Regions from separate parts of the Bradyrhizobium commune genome, predicted to be linked through region 2. Evidence: riboswitches for the same ligand, from Rfam matches in the RefSeq annotation. Region 2 holds a riboswitch; the other holds the start of a gene.

Region 1 (8,379 bases), 320 kb from region 2:
TGGCGCGCGCAGGAGGCCAAATCCGGCCGTATCTATGACTGCGCCAAGCGCTCGATCGCGGGCTTCCCGTTCCGCTTCGAGGTGCAGTGTTCCGGCGCCAGCGTCGCTTTGGTCTCGCAGAATGCGAGCAAGACGCCGTTCACGGCCAAGCTCGACAACATCCTGGTCGTTGCCCAGGTCTATGACCCCAGGCACGTCATCGCCGAGTTTTCGGCGCCGGCGACGGTCGTCGACGGCGTCACCCAAAACACCTTCGTGGTGAACTGGAGCAAGGGCCGCAGCAGCGTGATTGGTTTGCCTGCCGTGCCGGAGCGCGCCTCGATCGTGTTCGACGATCCCAGCATCAATCGCGTTGACGGCAGCGTGCAGGTGCCGCTCGCGCGCGCCAAGCAAATCGAGCTGCATGGACGGCTTGCCGACGGATCGCCGTCCGATCATCCTGTCATCGAGACCGTGCTCCAGATCGCGCAGGGCTCGATCCAGGGCGTGCATCCGCTGCTCGCCGAGCCGTTCGAGGCCGATACGCGTGCGAAGATCACCGGGCTCACCGACCTCACGCCAAAGCCCTGGCCGCAGCGCTTCCGCGAGATCCAGGCCGCCGGCGGCCATATCGAGATCGTGCAGTCGCGGATCCAGCAGGGCGAGATGATCGCGGTCGCGGCCGGCACGCTTGGGCTGTCGCCCAATGGCCGGCTCGACGGCGAACTGCAGATGACCGTGACAGGCCTCGAGCGCGTGATCCCGGCGCTTGGCATCGAGAAGATGCTGGAAGAGGGCGTGCCGCAAGCAACGCTCGATCGCGTCGCGCCCGGCGTGAAGTCGCAGGACCTCAACAATCTGTTCGGCGCGCTCGACCGCGCTGTGCCCGGCCTCGGCAAGGTGATCAAGCAGAACGCCAATGCCGGCGTCGCCGCAGGCATCAACTCGATCGGCACCGAGAGCACGCTCGAGGGCAAGAAGGCGCGCAGCTTCCCCTTGAAGTTCGTCGATGGTGCGGTGCTGCTCGGCCCGGTCAAGGTCGGCCAGATTCCGCCGCTGTACTGACTCACGGACTCTTCGCCGGATCGTGATTGCAGGCTGGGAATGCGAAGCCGCAACGCCCGGTCTCTCTCCATGTCGGCCGCACGATGAGGCGGTCCGCCCAGGCAGGAGAGAATCACATGACGAAGTCAAAACTGTTCGTTGCCGCCATCGCCGTCTCGACCGCGCTCGCGACGCCTGCGTTCGCGCAGTGGCAGTCGCAGGAGCCGGCTGCCTATGCAGCCCAGTACCCGAACGGTGATCGCTATCTCGCGAGCCCTGCGACGCGGGACACGATGGCGTTCGTGCCTTCCGCGAAATCACCGCGCCCCACGGTGATCCGCACGACCAAGGGCAAATAGCCGCCATCTCCTTTGAGACGTTGCGCATCGCGGAGTTGGGCCCGGTCATGCCCCGGTCGGGCCCAACGCGCGTTGCTGTTGCGCGGGCACGGTGATCGCGCGTGTGCGGATCGGCCAGGCCGCGAAAATATTCCGAACATGACCGTCAGGAAAACGTGATGCAGAAAAACAGCGTCGTCGAGAATAATTGCAGCCGCATTCACATCACTCCACACCAGGGAAGCACGCACGCGCCGGAGGAGGCGCGACCCATCGGACCTGCTTCCCAAGTGGAGGGAGGCTTACGTGCGGATCATCAACTACGGACTGATGCTGGGACTTCTCGCTGCCTGCTCGGGACAGGCGCGTGCCGAGGACAATGTCACAAGCGAAATCCAGGCGCTGAACGCCAGGCTGAAGCAGCTCCAGCAGCGCGTGGATTCGGAGGCGCGTAGGACGCGCCAGGTCGAGGCGGCGCAGTCGAAGGCCGTGGCGATGCCGGCAACCTACAAGGCGCTTCCTGTCGATCCCTGCGCGGCCGGCAAGATCTGCTACAAGGGGATCACGCTGACATTCGGCGGCTGGGTCGATCTCACCGGCATCTATCGTTCGCGCAACATCGCCTCAGACACCGGCTCGGTGTTAAATTTCATCCCCTATCAGCAGAGCCACAACTACTACTTTCCGGAGACGCGCTTCTCCGCGCGCCAGAGCCGGTTCTCGGTGCTCGCCGAAGGCAATGCCGATCCCGAGACGCATCTCGCCGGCTACGGCGAAATCGACTTCGAAGGCGCAGCGCAGACGGCGAATTCCGTCGCCACCAACTCGTTCAATCCGCGCATGCGGCAGCTCAGCCTCGAGATCGACCGAACCGATCTCGGCCTGCACTTCCTCGCCGGGCAATCCTGGTCGCTGAACGCGCCGGTCAAGGCCGGAATCGATCCCCGCGGCGTCGACGCGCCAGGCGTGATCGATTTCGAATCCGTCCCGGGATTTTTGGCGGCACGGCAACCGGGCTTGCGCGTCTGGCAAGACATCGGGCCCGAGTTCAAGCTCGCAGCCTCCGTTGAAAATCCGCAGACCTCATTCTTCGGCGGCAACACGCCGACGGTCGGCACGCCCGCGATCGGCCCGCAGGGCGTGCTCAATCCGAACCTCCAGGTCAATCTGACCGGGCCCGGCGGCAGCTTCTTCAACAACCTCAACAATGTCAGCCTGAACCAGGTGCCTGACGTCACCGTCAAGGCGGCGTGGGATCCGCGGCTCGGGCCCACCAAGCTGCATGTCGAAGCCTGGGGGCTCTACCGCCAGCTGTTCGATCGCTTCAACGGCGCCAACCACACGTACGACACCGGGAGTTTCGGCGGCCACGTCTTTGCGGAGCTCGTTCCGAAGACGCTCGATCTTCAGCTCTATGGCGCGCACGGTGTGCTCGGCCGCTTCACGGCGACGCCGTTTCCCGACGCGGCAGTGGCGCAGGACGGCACGGTGCTGCCGCTGACGATCACATCGGCCGCGGTCGGCCTGATCTGGCACGCAACGCCGAGCCTCGACGTCTACAGCTATGCAGGCCTGGAAAAAGCCAAGGCCAATTTCGCCAACGTCGGAACGGTGCCGTTCGGCTACGGCAACCCGCTCTACAACAACACCGGCTGCTTCACCGAGAACACGCCGGCTGCGACTTGTAACGGCAACACCAGGGAGGTTCGCCAAATCACCGCCGGCATCTACGACACCATCTACCAGGGCAATTACGGCACGCTGAAAGCCGGCGTGCAGTATTCCTACACGCAGCGGCTCGCCTTCGATGGTGTCGGTGGCGCGCCGAAGACCGACGACAACATCGTCATGACGCAGATCCGGTATTACCCGTTCTAGTCTCTCGGCACGAACTAGCCCGATTTCTTGTCGAGCTGCGCATGCGGCCGGCCGAAGTCGGGCGCGGCCGAATCCTGGCCGATCTCGACGATGCCGCGGCGGATGGCGCGGGTGCGGGTGAAGTGATCGAACAGCGCCTCGCCGTCGCCGCGGCGGATCGCGCGGGTGAGCTTGGCGAGATCCTCGGTGAAGGTGCCGAGCATCTCCAGCACCGCGTCCTTGTTGGCGAGGAACACGTCGCGCCACATCGTCGGATCGGAGGCCGCGATGCGGGTGAAGTCGCGAAAACCGCCGGCGGAGAATTTGATCACCTCCGACTCCGTCACCTGCTGCAATTCGTCGGCGGTGCCGACGATGGTGTAGGCGATCAGATGCGGCAGATGGCTGGTGATCGCGAGCACGAGATCATGATGATCCGGCGTCATCACCTCGACCTTGGCGCCCATCGCGGCCCAGAAGGCGCGCAGATGCGTGACAGCGGCAGGATCAGTGCCTTCCGGCGGCGTTAAAATGCACCAGCGGTTGATGAAGAGCTCGGCGAAGCCGGAGTCCGGCCCCGAATGCTCGGTGCCGGCCACCGGATGCGCCGGCACGAAATGAACGCCCTGCGGCAGATGCGGCGCCATGTCCTTGACCACCGCGCCCTTGACCGAGCCGACGTCGGAGATGACGGCGCCGGGCTTGAGATGCGCAGCGATCTCCTGCGCCACCGGCCCGCAGGCGCCGACGGGAATGCAGAGGATGACGAGATCGGCATCCTTCACCGCTTCCGTATTGGTCGCCACGACCCGGTCGACGATGCCGAGCTCGAGCACGCGCGCGCGCGTCTTCTCTGAACGCGCAGTGGTGACGATCTCGCCCGCCAGGCCCTGGAGCTTCGCAGCGCGCGCGATCGAGCCGCCGATCAGGCCGAAGCCGATCAGCGCGACGCGCTGGAAGTGCGCTTCGCTGTTCATTTGCCGGCCATGAAGTCGCGCAAGGCCTCGACGACGAGGCGGTTGGCCTCCTCGGTGCCGATGGTCATGCGCAGTCCATGCGCCAGGCCGTAATTCTTCAGCGCGCGCAGCACGAGGCCACGCTTGGTCAGGTAGGCGTCGGCCGCGTCCGAGGTCTTGCCCGTCTCCGGGAAATGGATCAGCACGAAGTTGGCGACGCCCGGCGTCACCTTCAGGCCGAGCTTGGTGATCTCCTCGGTCAGCCAGTTGCGCCAGGTCTCGGTGAACTGCTTCGACATCGCCTGATGCGCGGTGTCCTCGATCGCGGCGACCGCGGCATACATCGCCGGTGTCGACACGTTGAACGGACCGCGGATGCGGTTGACCGCGTCGATGATGTGCGCGGGGCCGAACATCCAGCCGACGCGCAGCGCGGCAAGGCCGTGGATCTTGGAGAAAGTGTGCGTCACCACCGTGTTCTCGGTGGTGGCGACGAGCTCGATCCCCATCTCGTAATCGTTGCGCGAGACGTAGTCGGAATAGGCGGCATCCAGCACCAGCAGCACATGCGACGGCAGGCCGGCGCGCAGGCGCTTGACCTCGTCGAACGGCAGATAGGTGCCGGTCGGGTTGTTGGGGTTGGCAAGCCAGATAAGCTTTGTCCGTGGCGTCACCGCCTTGAGGATGGCGTCGACATCTGCGGTGAGGTTCTTCTCGGCTGCGACGACGTTCTTGGCGCCGACCGCCATGGTCGCGATCGGGTAGACCAGGAAGCCGTGCGTGGTCGAGATCGCCTCGTCGCCATGGCTGAGATAGGTGTGGGCGAGCAGATTGAGGATCTCGTCCGAGCCGGCGCCGCAGATGATGCGGTTCGGGTCGAGCCCGAAGGAACGGCCGATCGCTTCGCGCAGCACGCGCGAGGTGCCTTCCGGATAGTCTTCCAGGTGATCCGCCACGTGCTTGAAGGCCTCGATCGCCTTGGGCGAGGGTCCGAACGGCGTCTCGTTGGCCGAGAGCTTGAACACCTTGCGGCCCGGCTCGGCGACCGGGCTCTTGCCGGGCGTGTAGGGCGCAATATCGAGAATGCCGGGGTTCGGCACGGGGCGGGACATCTTCAACTCCGAAAGTGGCTTCAGGCGGTTCGCGATTTACGATTTCGACCCGGTCGGGGGCACCGTATAGCGCGTTGCGTGGCTGCCGACGAGGGCCGCGGAGCGCACCGAGGCCCCCGCTTCGATCAGGGCAGCCTTGATTTTGTCGATGCTGGTCGCGCGCGTGACCGAAACCAGCAGCGCCGCGCCGTCGAAGGCGGTATCCGGCACCGCCACGATATCTGCGAGCGGCGACAGGGCGTGCGCGACCTCGGCGTTCCACCCCGATATGCGCACGCTGAAGGTCTCGACCTCCGTCACCACGGCGCTGTCGGCGACGCGCGAGACCGCGAACACGGGCAGCGCGGCCGGATGGTCGGCGCGCTCGACGAAGGGCAGCCGCGCGATGATCTTCGGCGCGCCGTCTGCTTCCAGCTCCAGCCACCATGGCGTGCGGCTCGAGGTCGCCGAGACCAGCGCCAGGTCGCCCTTGGATCTCGCCACCGCCTCGACCGCGGCCTGCGCGCTGAAATGCGCGATGTAAGGCACCGTGAAGCCGAAATGGAATCGCACGGAATCGCGCATCGCTGGCTCGCTCACCGAGATGTCGGCATGGACCGAGAACGGCGCCTGGACGTAGGTGAAGGTCGAGATGATGACGCGCCAGATGCTCTCGACCGTGTCGAGCGGCAGGATGCCGCGATGACGCTCGACGATGCGACGCATCATGTCGGCCTCGCGCGCCGGGCGGAACGCGGAGCCGACCTCCTGGGTCTGCTTCACCTGGATCAGGCGGTCGATGATGTCGGCTCGCTGCATCAGCAGGCGATGGATGCCCTCGTCGATCTCGTCGATCTCCTTGCGCAATTCCTGCAACGATGGTGGCGCGGGCGGACGTCTGGACATATCTGACAGGTGCTGTTGAGGGGCGTTCCAGTGCGGCTCGGCGATCGCCAGGTCCGCTGCGGTGAAGGTTCTGATTAGGCAGGATGGCCGGCGAAAGCAAAGAGAAATGCAAAGGGAATTTGGGCCCTTTTCCGCTGCCCCGACGGGGAGGATTTTGGTTAATCCGGACCGCGACTTGACGAAAACCGTCCAAGCCAGTAGTTTTTGCCTGTTCCGTGGTCATTTGAGCCGGCCGGCTTGCAGCCACGTTAAAAAACTCGCTAAACAGGCCGGGGACGCTTCCGATCCCGGCCGAACCTATCGTTCAGGCCGGGTTTTTCATGGCCTGATTCCAGCGGCGGCCTGCCGGCAGTCGCAAACGAGGTCGATGATGGTTGGCGTCAAGTCCGTACCGAGTCCCGCGATCAGCGCCGATGAGCGCTCGCATGAGGTGGATCATCCGAGCTCGCTCGTTGCGCATTTCGGCGCTGACGAGCCACTGCCGCTCGATTGCGGCATCGATCTTTCGCCGTTTCAGATCGCCTACCAGACCTATGGCGAGCTCAATGCCGATCGCTCCAACGCGATCCTGATCTGCCATGCGCTCACGGGCGACCAGCACGTCTTCAACGTGCATCCCGTCACCGGCAAGTCCGGCTGGTGGGACACGCTGGTCGGCCCCGGCCGCCCGCTTGATCCTCAGCGTTACTTCATCATCTGCGCCAACGTGATCGGCGGTTGCATGGGCTCGACCGGGCCGGCCTCGATCAATCCGGCGACCGGCAAGGTGTGGGGCCTGGATTTCCCCGTCATCACCATCCCCGACATGGTGCGCGCGCAGGCGATGCTGATCGACCGGCTCGGCATCGACACGCTGTTCGCGGTGGTCGGCGGCTCGATGGGCGGCATGCAGGTGCTGCAATGGACCGCGGCCTATCCGGGCCGCGTGTTCTCGGCGTTGGCGATCGCCTGCTCGACGCGGCACTCGGCGCAGAACATCGCCTTCCATGAGCTCGGTCGCCAGGCCGTGATGGCCGATCCCGACTGGCACAATGGCGGCTATGCCGACCAGGGCATCCATCCGCATCGCGGGCTCGCGGTCGCGCGCATGGCCGCGCACATCACCTATCTCTCGGACGCCGCGCTGCATCGCAAGTTCGGCCGCCGCATGCAGGACCGCGAGCTGCCGACCTTCTCGTTCGACGCCGACTTCCAGGTCGAGTCCTATCTGCGCTATCAGGGCTCGTCCTTTGTCGAGCGCTTCGACGCCAATTCCTATCTCTACCTCACGCGCGCGATGGATTATTTCGACATCGCCGCCGATCATGGCGGCGTGCTCGCAAAGGCCTTCGCGGGCATCCAGACCCGCTTCTGCGTGGTCTCCTTCACCAGTGACTGGCTGTTCCCGACCTCGGAATCGCGCGCGCTGGTGCATGCGCTGAACGCGTCGAGCGCGCGGGTGTCGTTCGCCGAGATCGAGACCGATCGCGGCCACGACGCCTTCCTGCTCGACGTCCCCGAATTCTTCGACATCTCCCGCGCCTTCCTGCAATCGGCCGGCAAGGCGCGCGGACTCACCAGCAAGGACGGCTAGCAATGTCTGTGCAGGAAGTGTTGCCGCTGAACGGCCTCGCATCCGAGCAGTCCGGCCAGTTTCGCGCCGACCATTTGCTGGTCGCCGAGATGGTCAAGCCGGGCTCGAAAGTGCTCGACGTCGGCTGCGGTGAGGGCGATCTGCTTCAACTGCTGGAAACGCGCGGCATCGACGGCCGCGGCATCGAGCTGTCGCGCGAGGGCGTCAATCGCTGTGTGGCCAAGGGCCTCGCGGTGGTGCAGGGCGATGCCGATACCGACCTCGTCAATTATCCCGATGATGCCTTCGACTACGTGATCCTGTCGCAGACCTTGCAGGCGACGCGGCAGCCCAAGGTCGTGCTGGAAAACCTGTTGCGCATCGGCCGCCGCGCCATCGTCTCGTTCCCGAATTTCGGCTTCTGGAAGATGCGGCTCCAGCTCCTGATCGGTGGCCACATGCCGCGCACCGAGAATCTGCCGGCAGCCTGGTACGACACCGCCAACATCCATTTCTGCACCATCAAGGATTTCGTCGAGCTCTGCGACGCCATCGGTGTCAAGATGGAGCGCGCCGAGGCGCTCGATCTCTACGGCCGTCCGCTGCGGCTGCGGTTGCCATGGTGGGTGTGGAATCTGTTCGGCGAGCAGGGCGTG
Region 2 (8,379 bases):
ATTTTCGCGGCGCCGTGACCGAAGGGGTCGCTGCGTTGCAAAATGCAGGGGCCGACGTCGTCTTGATGAACTTGCAGTACAGCCCGCGTACCGAAACCATGATCTCGGCGCCGCCCTATCTCGACAATATGCGGGTGGTGGCGCAGGAGCACGACGTTCCGCTGTTCGACCGTTTCGCCATCATGCGGCAGTGGAATGATCAGGGTCAGTTCGACCTGTTCAGCCCGTCCCGCGGCCCTGAACTGGCGAAGCAGGTCCATGATTGCCTTGGCCGGGCGTTGGCACAGTTTGTGATCGACGCTGCCCATCTGGGACCGGCCCAGCAGCAAAATTGAGGTCTAGCGTTAATGAGTTCTCTCCGCCCTTTGTGGCTGTCGACATCGCTGTCTGCCTCCGCAGCGGCTCTCCTGCTGTTGCTGACGCCCGCCTCGCAGACGCCCGCTCTCGCTCAAGCCGCGCAGGCGGCGCCCGCCCCGGCGCAGGCCGCTAATCCTGCTCCCGCATCGCCGTCCCAGACCACGGTCGCCGCCACATCGCCGACTGAGCAGCGCGGTATCGCCGCGCGCGCCATCGACAAGGTGAAGCAGGTCGCGAAATCCGCCGGCGACATTTTTGCCCGCGTGCCCTGTCTGGCGCCGAAGGTCGGCTCGAAGACGATGGGCTCGCTCCCGCATGTCGCGGGCAAGCTCGTCGCCGGCAAGCCCGTCGTGATCGTCGCGTTCGGATCGTCGTCGACGGCCGGCTATGGCGCAAGCTCGCCCGACTTCAACTATCCGAACCGTCTCGCGGCGCAGCTGCGCCGGAAATATCCGACCGCCGACATCACCGTGATCAATGCCGGCATCGGCGGCGAGGACGCGCCCGAGATGATGAAGCGCCTTCAGAAAGAAGTGATCGACGTGCATCCGGATCTCGTGATCTGGCAGGTCGGCACCAACGCCGTGCTGCGCAATCTCGATCCCGGCGACACCGCCAAGATGGTCGAGGACGGCATCACCCGCATTCAGGCCGCGGGCGATGCCGACGTCGTGCTGGTCGATCCGCAATATTCGCCGCAGGTGACGCAGCGCGCCGAAAGCGCCAGCAAGATGGTGAAGCTGCTCGGCAAGGTCGCCGAGCTCCGTCACGTCGGCATCTTCCCGCGCTTCGAGGTGATGCGCGACTGGCACGAGAAGCAGGCGATCCCGGTCGAGAGTTTCGTCATCGCCGACGGCCTGCACATGAACGACTGGGGCTACGCCTGCTTCGCCCAGCTGCTTGGAGACGACATCATCCGCTCGGTCGGCCAGATCAAGCTCGGGGTGAACGTGCCTGCCGACGTGCGGACCTATCGGCCGATGTGAGGTGCGAGTAGGGAATAGCGAGTAGCGAATAAGGATCCATTCGCCACTCACTATTCGCCATTCGCCGTCACGCCTTCTCCAGCGCCGCCGTCAGATCCTCGATCAGATCATCGACATGCTCGAGCCCTGCGGAGAAGCGGATGAAGCCCTCGCTGATGCCGAGCGTCGCGCGATCCTCGGGCTTCAAACGCTGATGCGTCGTCGTTGCCGGGTGCGTCACCAGACTCTTGGCGTCGCCGAGATTGTTGGAGATCTTCGCAAGCTTGAGCGCGTTGAGCACGCGGAATGCGGCCTGCTTGCCGCCCTTCACCTCGAAGCCGACCAGCGTCGAGCCGCCGCGCATCTGCTTCTTCACGAGCGAAGCCTGCGGATGATCGGCGCGGCCGGGATAGACCAGTCGCGAAATTTTCGGATGGCTCGCCAGCACGTCGGCGATGTGCGCTGCCGTATCGGTCTGCGCGCGCACGCGCACGCCGAGCGTCTCCAGGCCCTTGAGCAGGACCCAGGCGTTGAACGGCGAGATCGACGGGCCGGTCTGGCGCATGAAATTGTGGATGTGCTCGGCGATGAAGGCTTCCGACGACAGGATGATGCCGCCGAGGCAGCGGCCCTGGCCGTCGATGTGCTTGGTCGCGGAGTAGACGACGACATCGGCGCCGAGTGCGAGCGGGCTCTGCCAGATCGGGGTTGCGAACACGTTGTCGACGACGAGGCGCGCGCCGCCTCTGTGCGCGATCTCGGCGATGCCGGGAATGTCGAGCACGCCGAGCGTCGGATTGGTCGGGCTCTCGAGGAAGAACGTCTTGGTGTTGGGCTTCAGCGCACGCTGCCACTGGTCGAGATCGAGCCCGTCGACCAGCGTGGTCTCGATGCCGTAGCGCGGCAAGAGATCCTGAATGACGTAGAGGCACGAGCCGAACAGCGCGCGCGACGCCACGACGTGATCGCCGGCTTTCAGCGGCGCCAGGATCGCGGTCGTCACTGCGGCCATGCCGGTCGCCGCCGAGCGCGCCGCTTCGGCGCCTTCGAGCTCGATCATGCGGCGCTCGAACATCGCGATCGTCGGGTTCGAATAGCGCGAATAGATGAAGCCGGGATCCTCGCCCTTGAACCGCGCCTCGCATTCCTCGGCGCTGGCGTAGACGTAGCCCTGGGTCAAAAACAGCGCCTCCGACGTCTCGCCATATTGCGAGCGGAGCGTGCCGGAATGGACCAGGCGGGTTTCGGGACGATAGGATGCGGCGGACGACTTCGACATAGGACCTCCTGCGTGACCACCGAAAATGGTCACAAAAAAACCGGCCTGGATAACTCCACTGGCCGGGATCACAGAGGTCCCCGGCCTGTTTAGCGATTTATTTAACGTGGCTGCAAGCCGGCCGGCTCAAATCACCACGGGATAAGTGATGCTCATATTCCGCAATGCCCTTTCCGTCAAGGCGTCCATCGGCTAGCCCTGAAAGACCAGCATATTCCGCATGTCCGGATGCGTTTGACCCCTGATGAGGACCCCCGGTTGAGCTTCACGGTCGCTGCCGACGCCAATGGTATCCTGCCCGACCGCATGATCGCGGCGATGGCGGAGGCGGGGCTCATCCTGCCCGAATACGATTTCGTCGAAAGCCAGATCCAGCCGGCAAGCCTCGATTTGCGCCTCGGCGACATCGCCTATCGCGTGCGCGCGAGCTTCCTGCCCGGCCCCGGCGCCACTGTCGCCGAGCGCATCGACGAGTTGAAGCTGCACGAGTTCAGCCTTGCCGACGGTGCGGTGCTCGAGACCAACTGCGTCTACATCGTGCCACTGCTGGAAAGCCTTGCGCTGCCGCCGGAGATCGTCGCGGCCGCAAATCCCAAGAGCTCCACCGGGAGGCTCGATGTCTTCACCCGCGTGATCGCAGACGGCACCCGCCGCTTCGACATGATCGGCGCCGGCTATCACGGCCCGCTGTATGCCGAGATCAGCCCGAAGACGTTTCCGGTGCTGGTGCGCGAGGGCTCGCGCCTGTCGCAGGTGCGCTTCCGCACCGGTGACGCCATCCTCAATGCCGACGAGCTCGATGCGCTGCATGCGTCCGAGCGTCTCGTCGATGTCGACGATGCCGATCTCGCCGGCGGCGTCGCCGTTTCCGTCGATCTCTCCGGCGAGAAGGCGAATGGATTTGTTGGCTACCGCGCCAAGCGCCACACCGGCGTCGTCGATGTCGATCGCCGCTCCGGCTATGCGGTGGAAGACTTCTGGGAGCCGATCTCGGCGCGTTCCGACGGCAGCCTGATCCTCGATCCCGGCGAGTTCTACATCCTCGCGTCGAAAGAGGCGGTGCAGGTGCCGCCAGACTACGCCGCGGAGATGGTGCCGTTCGATCCGCTGGTCGGCGAATTCCGCGTGCACTATGCCGGCTTCTTCGATCCCGGCTTCGGCTATGCCGGCGCCGGCGGGCAAGGATCGCGCGCCGTGTTGGAGGTGCGCTCGCGCGAAGTGCCGTTCATCCTCGAGCACGGCCAGATCGTCGGCCGTCTCGTCTACGAGAAGATGCTCGCCCGCCCCGACGCCATGTACGGCCAGCGCATCGGCTCGAACTACCAGGCGCAGGGCCTGAAGCTGAGCAAGCATTTTCGGGTGTAATTCCGTAGCCCGGACGGAGCGAAACGAAATCCGGGACTCTGTCGCTTGTGGCACCAATCCCGGATTGCGCTGCGCTCCATCCGGTACTGCCAAGGTCGCGTCAGGTTGCGCCGCTCCATCCGCGATGACACACTCCCGTAAAACAAGAGCCGGGAGCGAACATGACCGCCGCATCAGACTCCGCACAAGAAGCCCAATGGAAGCGCTGGCGCGCGGTCGCCGATCTCTATCACGCCTACTTCACCGGTCTCATCCTCACCGTGGTCACGCGTCGCGGCACGGCCGATGCGGCCGAATTCGTCTTCCGTGTATTCCGCCGCCAGCAGCAGGAGCGCTTCCTGCCGGGGCTTGAGAAGCTCGGGCTCAGCTATCTGCCGCCGGCGGTGGCGGCTGCGCAATATCACTATCTCTCCAACTGGATCGGCGGCGTGCATGTCGAATACATGTATGAGAGCGATTGCAAAGCCTGGATCCGCTATCCGCCGCCGCGCTGGATCTGGAAGGGCACCGCGATCTGCGGCGTGCCGGGCGAAGTCTCGCGCGCGATGCTGCGCGGCTGGCACGCCAACAATGGCGTACCCCTCGGCGATCTCCGCCTCGGCTTCGTCTGCACCAAGCAGAGCGTCGACGGCCAGGACGGGCTCGAAGGCTATTACCATCAATACGATCATCCGCTGGAGCTCGACCAGCGTCTCGTCTTCGCGCGGCATCTGGAAGCGCCGTTGTTCGACGCGAAGACGGCGCCGGCTCTGCCGGTGTCGAGCTGGCCGAAGCCGCGGCTGGAAAAGGCCTATCGCAACTATGCGATGGAATATGTTCGCACCGCCGCACCCGTGATGGTGCACTTGTTTGGTCCGGAGGATGCCGGCTATCTCCTGCACCTCACCGGCAAGCTGATCGGGATGCAGTATTTTGACGAGGTCGCGGCGGCGCTGTCGATGAACCGTGGCGGTGCGAGCGAATTCGCATCGTTCCTCAACGCGCTGTTCGCCGCGCAGGACGATGCGGCCGAGACGACGACGTCAGAAGGCACATTCGAAATCCGCCAGCAGAATTGGAAGCTGATGGATGACGTCGCCGACTATCACCGCGCCTGCGCCAAGGTGCTGGAGGGGCTGTTCGAGGGGCTGGCCGCGGGCTGCGGGCGGCACATCGCCGTGCATTTGCATCCATTCGCCGGCGGCCGCCCGCCGCTGCTCTGGACCATCGCCTAATTCCATCTGTTGAAATGCGCTGTCGCAGGGCACGCCTGCATCAGGCGCAGGAGGAATCGGCAATTGCCGTGCTAACAAGCCTCTCGCCGCGCCCTTGGCGCGAACAAAATTATTGGCACACCAAGTGATTGCCGCGCCGCATTTGGCGCTTGTGCCCGGGAGAGGAAATGTCTGACATCGCCGAAATCCCGGTCGATGAGCAAGAACGCCCGTTGCCGGAGCTCCCGCGCCCCGTGAAGAGCGCGTTGACCGACGGACCGATCCTGCGCACGCTGCTTTCCCTCGCCTGGCCCAACGTGATTGCGCTCTCGGCCGGTACCTGCGTGGTGATCGCGGAGACCTCCTATATCGGACGCCTTGGTGTCGAAGCGCTGGCCGCGATGGCGCTGGTGTTTCCGACAGTGATCCTGACCATGACGATGTCGGGCGGCGCCATGGGCGGCGCGGTGGCCTCGGCCATCGCACGTGCGCTCGGCGCGGGGGATCGCGAACGCGCTGGCACCCTTGCCATGCATGCGCTGCTGATCGGCATCACCTTCGGGCTCGTCTTCATGCTGGGCATGCTGATCTTCGGGCCAAAAGTGCTCGAAATGCTCGGCGGCCGCGGCAATGTGCTGACCCATGCGATCGCCTACACCCAGGTGTTTTTCGGCGGCGCCGTATTGCCCTGGCTGCTCAACACCATGGCGGGCGTGCTGCGCGGCACCGGCAACATGAAGCTGCCGTCGCTGTTGATCCTCAACTCTGCGGTCTGGCAGGTCGTGCTCGGCGGCACGCTCGGCCTCGGGCTTGGGCCGGTGCCGCAGCTCGGCATGCGCGGCGTTGCCGCCGGCGCGCTGATCGCCTATTCCATGAACATCTGCGTGATGAGCTGGTACCTGTTCTCCGGCCGCGCCCGTGTCGTGCCGAAGCTGCGGGGCCTGCGCATCCAATGGGCGATGTTCTTCGACATCCTCAAGGTCGGCGCCATCGCCTGCTTCTCGCCGTTGCAATCGGTGCTGACGATCTCGATCTTCACCCACATGCTGGCGAAGTTCGGCACCGCGATCCTCGCCGGCTACGGCATCGGCGCGCGGCTCGAATTCCTGCTGACCTCGATCGCATTCTCGTTCGGCATCGCCTCGGTGCCGATGATCGGCATGGCGGTCGGCGCCGGCCGCATCGCGCGCGCACGCCGTATCGCATGGATCGCAGGGGCGAGCGCCTTCGTGGCCGTCGGCATGCCGGGATGCCTCGTCGCGACCTTCCCCGATCTCTGGGTCAACATCTTCACCGACAGTACGACGGTTCGCGCGACCAGCCATCAATATCTGTCGACGGTGGCGCCGTTCTATGCCTTCATCGGCCTCGCCTCGGCGATGTACTTCTCGTCGCAGGGCGCAGCCAAGGTGATCGGCCCGGTGCTGGCGCAGACCGCACGGCTCGTCTACATCGCGGCGATCGGCTGGTGGCTGTCGACGCACGACGCCACCGCGCAAAACTACTTCTGGCTCGCCGCGAGCTCGATGGTCGTGCTTGGCCTGCTCTCATGCTCCAGCGTGGTGCTGACACGCTGGGGCCCGCGCGAAAGCAAGGCTACGATCAGGCCCGCCCTGTCTGGCGCCGCTGACTAGTGCTTGTGGCGGCGATGGCCGCCACCGCCGCCGCCGAAATTGGCGAGCTGCATCAGCTGCGGCATCATCGCCATCATGTTGGCGCCGCCGGCGCCACCCATCATGCTCATCATATCGCCGCCGCCCATGCCGCCGAAGCCGGTCGGCATCATGCCGCCTCCGCCCATCATGTTGCCCATACCGCCCATGCCACCCATCATGCCGCCGAAACCACCACCGCCACTGCCATCCATCATCGGACCCATGGTCTGCATCAGCGCGGCGAAGCGGCGCTTGCCCATTTTGGCCTTCATCATCTCGAGCATCGGGGCCATCTGGGTCATCATATCAGCGCCGCCGGCGCCGCCTCCGCCACCAAATCCTGCGAACTGCGCCTTCGCCGGCGAGCTCGCGACCGAAAACAGCAACAACACGGCGGCTGCCGCGCACATCATCTTATTCGCACCTCTCATGGCATGCTCCTCGCGTGCGTGGCTCAGCCGGGAGAGCGGAGCCCACCAGACGCACGCCGCATGGTTACGGCCGAGGAGGGGATACCTCTGTGATGCAGGTCACGCAGCTGCGCCCGGGAACGCCTTGTGCATGGCAGCCACGGCCTCCCTCGTCTGGCCCTGCACATAGGGGGCAAGCTCGTTTGGCAGCATGTCGATGATCCAGACCACGCGGCATTTCGCGTCGCCCTCGGCGATCACCTGCACCGAGGCGCTGTAGTGCTTCAGCCGCTCGTTGTTGATGGCGTAGACCAGCCGCTGCCGTGCCTCGTCACAATCGACCAGCACCTCGCGTGCCACTGAACCATTTGCAAAAGTGACGATGCGCGCATCGCCGTCGAGCGTGCACGCGGTGACGAAGCCCGGCACCAGCCGCCGGTGCAGCGCGCCGAAATCGCGCACCGCGTCCCAGACGTCTGGGGCGGAGGCGGGGAGCGGAATGTCGTTGTGAATGGAGGCCATGAAGGTGTCCCTGACTATGTAAGGTGGTCGCAACCACCGTCATTGCGAGCGCAGCGAAGCAATCCAGAAATCTTTCCGCGGCGACAGCCTGGATTGCTTCGTCGCAAGAGCTCCTCGCAATGACGGAGTCCGCGGCGAAGGCTTACGTACAAACCGCCTCGATATTGTTGCCATCAGGATCGATCAAGAACGCCGCGTAATAGGTCGGGCTGTAATCCTTGCGCGGGCCAGCGCCGCCATTGTCATGGCCGCCGCTCTTCAGGCCTTCGCTGTGAAATGCCTTCACCGCGTCATGGTCTTTGGCGCGAAACGCGATATGCGCGCCGTCGGCCTTGCGGCCCTTGTTCAGATGCAGCCAGAGCGCCGGCTCGCCCTTCGGGCCGAAGCCGGCATAGCCGTCGCCGCTCGAGCACAGGACATAACCGAGCGGCGCCAGCGCCGCGGTGTAGAAGCGCGTGGCGGCATCGAGATCGGCAACGCGAAGTCCGATATGGTCATACATGGTCGTCTCCGTCCGCAAAGCACGCCATTTGGCGCGCGCCGGAGACGAACCTACTCAGTTCAGCGCGCGCCGCTCTTGGAGAATCTTGCGCTCACCTCGAGAAGCCTGCCGGAATTTCGTCGGCGACATGC

Evidence for each region. Region 2 has a riboswitch for S-adenosylmethionine ahead of IC761_RS34500 (O-succinylhomoserine sulfhydrylase). Riboswitches for the same ligand answer to the same signal wherever they lie in the genome.
Region 1: another riboswitch for S-adenosylmethionine. It lies ahead of metX (homoserine O-acetyltransferase MetX); the one in region 2 lies ahead of IC761_RS34500 (O-succinylhomoserine sulfhydrylase).

What each region holds. Positions count from the first base shown of each region.
Region 1 covers NZ_CP061379.1:7,019,156-7,027,534, reverse strand. Annotated here, with positions in the region: gene IC761_RS32970 (DUF2125 domain-containing protein) at 1-1,044, shown strand, start outside; gene IC761_RS32965 (hypothetical protein) at 1,161-1,382, shown strand; gene IC761_RS32960 (hypothetical protein) at 1,668-3,239, shown strand; gene IC761_RS32955 (prephenate/arogenate dehydrogenase family protein) at 3,254-4,195, opposite strand; gene hisC (histidinol-phosphate transaminase) at 4,192-5,286, opposite strand; gene IC761_RS32945 (chorismate mutase) at 5,323-6,171, opposite strand; SAM riboswitch at 6,377-6,456, shown strand; gene metX (homoserine O-acetyltransferase MetX) at 6,542-7,744, shown strand; gene metW (methionine biosynthesis protein MetW) at 7,747-8,379, shown strand, end outside.
Region 2 covers NZ_CP061379.1:7,338,747-7,347,125, reverse strand. Annotated here, with positions in the region: gene IC761_RS34510 (SGNH/GDSL hydrolase family protein) at 1-335, shown strand, start outside; gene IC761_RS34505 (SGNH/GDSL hydrolase family protein) at 348-1,343, shown strand; gene IC761_RS34500 (O-succinylhomoserine sulfhydrylase) at 1,411-2,601, opposite strand; SAM riboswitch at 2,670-2,749, opposite strand; gene IC761_RS34495 (2'-deoxycytidine 5'-triphosphate deaminase) at 2,830-3,966, shown strand; gene IC761_RS34490 (hypothetical protein) at 4,128-5,180, shown strand; gene IC761_RS34485 (MATE family efflux transporter) at 5,348-6,793, shown strand; gene IC761_RS34480 (hypothetical protein) at 6,790-7,245, opposite strand; gene IC761_RS34475 (SRPBCC family protein) at 7,345-7,746, opposite strand; gene IC761_RS34470 (VOC family protein) at 7,889-8,248, opposite strand; gene IC761_RS34465 (helix-turn-helix transcriptional regulator) at 8,303-8,379, opposite strand, start outside.